2 regions of the Streptomyces sp. NPDC091649 genome follow, and region 2 is predicted to be linked to the other one. Evidence: riboswitches for the same ligand, from Rfam matches in the RefSeq annotation. Region 2 holds a riboswitch; the other holds the start of a gene.
What was found. Region 2 has a riboswitch for glycine ahead of gcvP (aminomethyl-transferring glycine dehydrogenase). Riboswitches for the same ligand answer to the same signal wherever they lie in the genome.
Positions count from the first base shown of each region.

Region 1: another riboswitch for glycine. It lies ahead of gcvT (glycine cleavage system aminomethyltransferase GcvT); the one in region 2 lies ahead of gcvP (aminomethyl-transferring glycine dehydrogenase).

Region 1 covers NZ_JBIVTR010000001.1:286,064-289,464, forward strand. Annotated here, with positions in the region: gene ACIQMU_RS01260 (enhanced serine sensitivity protein SseB C-terminal domain-containing protein) at 1-250, opposite strand, end outside; gene ACIQMU_RS01265 (AAA family ATPase) at 316-1,014, opposite strand; glycine riboswitch at 1,180-1,277, shown strand; gene gcvT (glycine cleavage system aminomethyltransferase GcvT) at 1,453-2,577, shown strand; gene gcvH (glycine cleavage system protein GcvH) at 2,709-3,086, shown strand; gene glyA (serine hydroxymethyltransferase) at 3,106-3,401, shown strand, end outside.
Region 2 covers NZ_JBIVTR010000015.1:167,741-171,141, forward strand. Annotated here, with positions in the region: gene gcvP (aminomethyl-transferring glycine dehydrogenase) at 1-2,211, opposite strand, end outside; glycine riboswitch at 2,405-2,502, opposite strand; gene ACIQMU_RS24005 (PRC-barrel domain-containing protein) at 2,635-3,006, shown strand; gene ACIQMU_RS24010 (DNA polymerase IV) at 2,928-3,401, opposite strand, start outside.

The sequences.
Region 1 (3,401 bases), on a different contig from region 2:
GGAACTGGGCCTCGGAGCTGAAGACGGGGACGAAGGCCGCGCCGTCGAGCTCGATCATCGGCAGGTCGAGGTCCGCGCTCGCGGGCGAGCCGCCGGCCGGCAGCGGCACCCAGACGGAACTGCGGCCGAGCACCTCGACGAGGCGGCCGCCCGCGTCCGGGACGCCGAGCGAGGCCGTCAGCACCTCTTCGAGCTCGTTGGCGGGCCACCCCTGCTGGGGATGCGCCGGTGCGGGTGCCGGAATGTCCACTGCCTCTGTGCCCTCTCTCCACCGCCTCGGCCGCGCGGGGCGGCCGTCCTGCTCCGGCCAGCACCCTAACCTTCGGCGGGCTGCGCGGGCTGCGCGGCCCGGAAGGAGATCCGGGCGAGCGCCCCCGCGGCCGCGCGGTCCAGCAGCACCGCGGAGGTGCAGCCGGGGGGCAGCAGCCCGTGCTCGGTGTCGCGGAGCAGCCGGGCCACCGCGTGCCGGTGGCGGGCGAAGGCGTAACCGGAGACTCCTCGCCCGCGTTCGCGCTGCCCCTGCCGCGCCACCTCGGGCGTCACGTCGAGAAGGACCAGATGGAGGGTGCGGCCCCGGCTCACGGCGTGCCGGGCGAGCCAGCGGCGTACCCAGGTCTGGGTCCCGCAGTCGTGCACGACGACGGATTCACCGGAGCGCAGGGCGTTCCAGAGGCCGAGGTAGTGCGCGGCGCGGACCAGGGGGCGGTAGAGGGCGTAGGGCAGTAAGCGGGGCAGGGCCGCGGCCCAGCTGTCGCGGGTGTTCTGGGAGTCGATGGCACGGCCGGGCGCGGCCCGCCGGATGAGGGTCGATTTCCCGCTGCCGGGGAGCCCGGAGACCACGACGACGTCACCGGCGGTGAAATCGAGGCTGTACGGGCCACGGCCGGCGCGCCCGCGCAGGTCGCGTACCACCGGCGCACCCTCGGCCGACAGCTCCCGTGCGGGTGCGCCGGACTGTGCGGGCATCGCGCCGTGCGCGACCCCCGCGGTCGGTACCGACCGCTGCAACGTCATCGCCTGTCCCCCTGCCGTCGGGCCCACCCACGCCTGCCCCTGAAGTGTAAAGAAAAGGCAATGCGGCACAACCGCCCTCGCCGTCTTCACCTGCGGGGGGACCGGACCCCCCACTCTCCCCCAATGCGTGCGATGATGACCCCGCCAAACTGCATACCGGCCGTTCGAATCCACGCGGGAGAGTTCCGGCCACAGTGTGAGCCGGGCGCCGAAGGAGCAAGATCCTCCCTTGAATCTCTCAGGCCCCGTACCGCGTGGATGAGGCAGATCTGAAAAGCGAGCCGCCCCGCGGCTCCACCCAAGGTGCAAGCCGAGCCCCCCGAACCGGGGGCGCCCTCCCAGGGCCTACCCCGTCGGGGGCTGTCGGCGAACCTCTCAGGTTCCGATGACAGATGGGGAGGATTCGTCCTGACGTCGTCATGCCCTGGAGCCGTAGCCATGAGCACTGCCCCCCGTCTCACCGCCCTCGACACGCTGCACCGCTCGCTCGGCGCCACCATGACCGACTTCGCGGGCTGGGACATGCCGCTGCGGTACGCCAGTGAGCGCGACGAGCACAACGCCGTACGCACCCGGGCCGGCCTCTTCGACCTGTCGCACATGGGCGAGATCACCGTCACCGGACCCGAGGCCGCCGCCTTCCTGAGCTACGCGCTGGTCGGGAACATCGCCACCGTCGGCAACGGCCGGGCCCGCTACACGATGATCGTCCAGGAGGACGGCGGGATCGTGGACGACCTGATCGTCTACCGCCTGGGCGAGGCCGAGGCCCCCGAGTACATGGTCGTCGCCAACGCGGGCAACGCGCAGGTCGTGCTGGACGCGCTGACCGCCCGCGTCGGGGGCTTCGACGCCGAGGTGCGCGACGACCGGGACGCCTACGCGCTGCTCGCGGTCCAGGGCCCCGAGTCGCCCGCCATCATGAAGGCCGTCACCGACGCCGACCTGGACGGACTGAAGTACTACGCGGGCCTGCCGGGCACGGTCGCCGGGGTCCCGGCGCTCATCGCCCGTACCGGTTACACCGGCGAGGACGGCTTCGAGCTGTTCGTCGCGCCCGAGCACGCCGAGCAGCTGTGGCGGGCGCTGACCGAGGCCGGTTCCCCGCACGGCCTGATCCCCTGCGGGCTGTCCTGCCGGGACACGCTGCGCCTGGAGGCGGGCATGCCGCTGTACGGGCACGAGCTGACGACCGCGCTGACCCCGTTCGACGCGGGCCTGGGCCGGGTCGTGAAGTTCGAGAAGGAGGGCGACTTCGTCGGGCGCGAGGCGCTGAAGGCCGCCGCCGAGCGCGCCGAGACCGCGCCGCCGCGCAAGCTGGTGGGCCTGATCGCCGAGGGCCGCCGGGTCCCGCGCGCGGGTTTCCCCGTCGTCGCCGAGGGCAAGGTGATCGGCGAGGTCACGTCCGGCGCCCCGTCCCCGACGCTGGGCAAGCCGATCGCCATGGCCTACGTGGACGCGGCCTTCGCCGCGCCGGGCACCGAGGGCGTGGGCGTGGACATCCGCGGCACGCACGAGCCGTACGAGGTCGTCGCGCTGCCGTTCTACAAGCGCCAGAAGTGATATCCCGGGAGGACCGGGGAGAACCCGGGCCCCCGCACCGCGCGCAGGCGTCACGGAAGTGACGTACCTCCGTCTCACACCGTAAGACCACCGTTCATCAGCACTCCCCCGCGTACAGGAGAATTCAGGTCATGAGCAACCCCCAGCAGCTGCGGTACAGCAAGGAGCACGAGTGGCTGTCGGCCCTCGAGGACGGCGTCGCCACCATCGGCATCACGGAGTACGCGGCCAACGCGCTCGGTGACGTCGTCTACGCGCAGCTCCCGGAGGTCGGCGACACGGTGACCGCGGGCGAGACCTGCGGCGAACTGGAGTCGACCAAGTCCGTCAGCGATCTGTACTCGCCGGTGACCGGCGAGGTGACGGCGGCCAACCAGGACGTCGTGGACGACCCCTCGCTGGTGAACTCCGCTCCCTTCGAGGGCGGCTGGCTGTTCAAGGTGCGCGTCGCGGAGGAGCCGGCCGACCTGCTCTCCGCCGACGAGTACACCGCGTTCTCCGGCAACTGAGACCTTAAGGGACCCCCTGATGTCGCTTCTGAACTCCTCCCTCCACGAGCTGGACCCGGACGTCGCCGCCGCCGTCGACGCCGAGCTCCACCGTCAGCAGTCCACCCTCGAAATGATCGCCTCGGAGAACTTCGCTCCGGTCGCCGTCATGGAGGCCCAGGGCTCCGTCCTCACCAACAAGTACGCCGAGGGCTACCCGGGCCGCCGCTACTACGGCGGCTGTGAGCACGTCGACGTCGTCGAGCAGATCGCGATCGACCGGATCAAGGCCCTGTTCGGCGCCGAGGCCGCGAACGTGCAGCCGCACTCCGGCGC
Region 2 (3,401 bases):
GTTGGGGAGGTACGGGGCGAGGTGCGCGCGGACGCCGACCGGGCCCACGCCGGGGCCGCCGCCGCCGTGCGGGATGCAGAAGGTCTTGTGCAGGTTCAGGTGCGAGACGTCGCCGCCGAACTTGCCCGGCTTGGCGAGCCCGACCAGCGCGTTGAGGTTGGCGCCGTCCACGTAGACCTGACCGCCCGCGTCGTGCACCTCGCCGCAGATGTCGGCGACGTGCTCCTCGAACACCCCGTGCGTGGACGGGTAGGTGATCATCAGCACGGCCAGCTCGTCGCGGTGCTGCTCGATCTTGGCGCGCAGGTCCGCGATGTCGACCTCGCCGTCGTCGGCGGTCTTCACCACGACGACCTTCATGCCCGCCATGACGGCGCTGGCGGCGTTGGTGCCGTGCGCGGAGGACGGGATGAGGCAGACGGTGCGCTGGTCGTCGCCGTTGGCCCGGTGGTACGCGCGGACGGCCAGCAGACCCGCGAACTCACCCTGGGAGCCGGCGTTGGGCTGGATGGACACCGCGTCGTAGCCGGTGACCTCGGCGAGGCGCTCCTCCAGCTCACGGATGAGGGTGAGGAAGCCCTGCGCCTGCTCGGCGGGGGCGAAGGGGTGCAGCGCGCCGAACTCGGGCCAGGTGATCGACTCCATCTCGGCGGTCGCGTTCAGCTTCATGGTGCAGGAGCCGAGCGGGATCATGCCGCGGTCCAGCGCGTAGTCCCGGTCGGCGAGCTTGCGCAGGTAGCGCAGCATCGCGGTCTCGGAGCGGTACTGGTGGAAGACCGGGTGGGTCAGGATGTCGTCGGAGCGCAGCAGCCCCTCGGGGAGCGCGTCGGCCACCGCGGCGTCCAGCGCCTCGATGTCGCCCTCGGCGCCGAAGGCGGCCCAGACGGCGGAGATCTGCGCACGGGTGGTGGTCTCGTCGCAGGCGGCGGAGACGTGGTCCGCGTCGACCAGCCGGAGGTTGACCCCGCGCTCCCGGGCGTCCGCGACGACGGCCGCGGCCTTGCCGGGCACCCGGACGGTCACGGTGTCGAAGAACGAGCCGTGCACGACGTCGGCCCCGGCGCTTCGCAGGCCGTCGGCCAGGATCGCGGCGAAGCGGTGGGTACGCCGGGCGATCGTCCGCAGCCCGTCGGGGCCGTGGTAGACCGCGTACATCCCGGCCATGACGGCGAGCAGGACCTGCGCGGTGCAGATGTTGCTGGTGGCCTTCTCCCGGCGGATGTGCTGCTCGCGGGTCTGGAGGGCCAGTCGGTACGCCTTGTTGCCGTCGGCGTCGACGGAGACGCCGACGAGGCGGCCGGGCAGGCTGCGCGCGAACTTCTCGCGGACCGCCATGAAGCCGGCGTGCGGGCCGCCGAAGCCCATCGGGACGCCGAAGCGCTGGGTGGTGCCGACCGCGATGTCGGCGCCGAGCGCGCCGGGCGAGGTCAGCAGCGTGAGGGCCAGCAGGTCGGCGGCGACAGTGACGATCGCGCCGAGTTCGTGGGCCTGCTCGATGACGGGCTCGATGGCGCGCACGGCTCCGGAGGCGCCCGGGTACTGGAGCAGCACGCCGAAGACGCCGCGCTCGGCGATCCCGGCCGGGATGCCGTCGCTCAGGTCGGCGACGACGACCTCGACGCCGGTGGGCTCGGCGCGGGTCTCGATCACCGCGACCGTCTGCGGCAGGGTGTCGGCGTCGACCAGGAAGACGCCCTTCTTGACCTTGCCGACACGCCGGGCGAGGGCCATCGCCTCGGCGGCCGCGGTGCCCTCGTCGAGCAGGGAGGCGCCGGAGGTGGGCAGCCCGGTCAGCTCGGCGACCATCGTCTGGAAGTTCAGCAGGGCCTCCAGGCGGCCCTGGGAGATCTCCGGCTGGTACGGCGTGTAGGCCGTGTACCACGCGGGGTTCTCCATGACGTTGCGCAGGATGACGGGCGGCGTGAAGGTGCCGTAGTAGCCGAGGCCGATCATCGGGGCCAGCACCTTGTTGCGGTCGGACAGCGACCGCAGCTCGGCCAGGACCTCCGCCTCGGTGCGCGCCGAGGGAAGGTTCAGGGCCTCCGCGCTCTTGATCACGTCGGGCACCGCGGCGGCGGTCAGCTCGTCGAGGGAGCCGTATCCGACCTGGGCGAGCATCTTGGCCTGGGCTCCGGCGTCCGGCCCTATGTGGCGCTGCTCGAACGGAATTCCCTGCTCCAGCTGGGAGAGCGGAGTGCGACGGGGGGTCATGGTGGAGGCCTCCTGGTCTGTCACGACCTGCGAGGGGCACCACGGCGCGGGTGCCCGAACGGCCTCCCCCTCTGTCATCTCAACCTGAGAGCTTCACCGGCCCGCCCGGGGGCGTGCCGACTTTCACCGTCGGTGAGGGTCGATTCCGCCTGGACTCGCGCCCGCACGGAACCGCCCTGCTTTCCAGAGTGACCTCGTCCGTGCGGTACGGGAGCCTGAGAGATTCCGGGGAGGAGTTGCTCCTTCGGCGCCTCCGGATTCCGCACCGGAGGACTCTCCCGCACGGGGTCAGCAGCCACGGCCAGCCTACCAGCGGCCACTGCGCCGAGGCTCTCGAGTGGCCGACACCGCGGATCTGCACTTGTGTGGTGCTGGTGGAGCGACCGGGCCCACCCTGAGCAGTTGCGACCAGTGGGAGGCACCGTGCAGACCGATATCGATCCGCGCCGCCTGATCGGCCGCAAGGCGTTCGATCGCAAGGGCACCAAGATCGGAACGGTGGATGAGGTCTATCTCGACGACGCGACGGGCGTGCCCGAGTGGGCGGCCATCCGCACGGGCCTGTTCAGCAGGGATGCCTTCGTGCCCCTGGAACCGAGCGAATTCGTCGAGGACACGCTGCGCGTCCCCTTCGACCGGGCCTTGATCAAGGGCGCGCCGGACTTCGGCGTCGGCCGGCACCTCTCGCCCGAGCAGGAACTGCAGCTCTACCGGCACTACGGGCTGGACTCCCCGCCCTCGAAGGAGTCGGCGCCCGACCGGGACTTCGGCAGGCTGGCGGGCCAGGAGGAGTAGTCGGCCGCATCGCGGACGAGGGGCAACGGGTCGGCGGGCCGCAGCAGCGGGTCGTCGACGCGGAACGTGAGGACCCGGCCGGGCGCGCTCCACGGTTCCTCGAACCGGACGGTGACCCGGCCGACGCCGCTCCCCTGCACCCAGCCGTGCCCGTGCTCCTCGTGGCACACGTCGTGCCCGGCGGGCCAGCGCCGGGCGGCGAGCAGCTCGGCGCTGTCCGGCTCGGGCTCCGGGACGGTCTCCTGGCCGCCCTCCGCGGCCGGGGCCAGGATCTCCCGGGCCCGCTGCGCCCGTTCCCTGGCGTCGGCGGCCTGGGCGAACAGGTCCTCCTGGGTGTAGTCGGCCAGTCCGGTGACCCCGACCCCCAGGAGCCGTACGCCCCCCGTGGTGTCGAC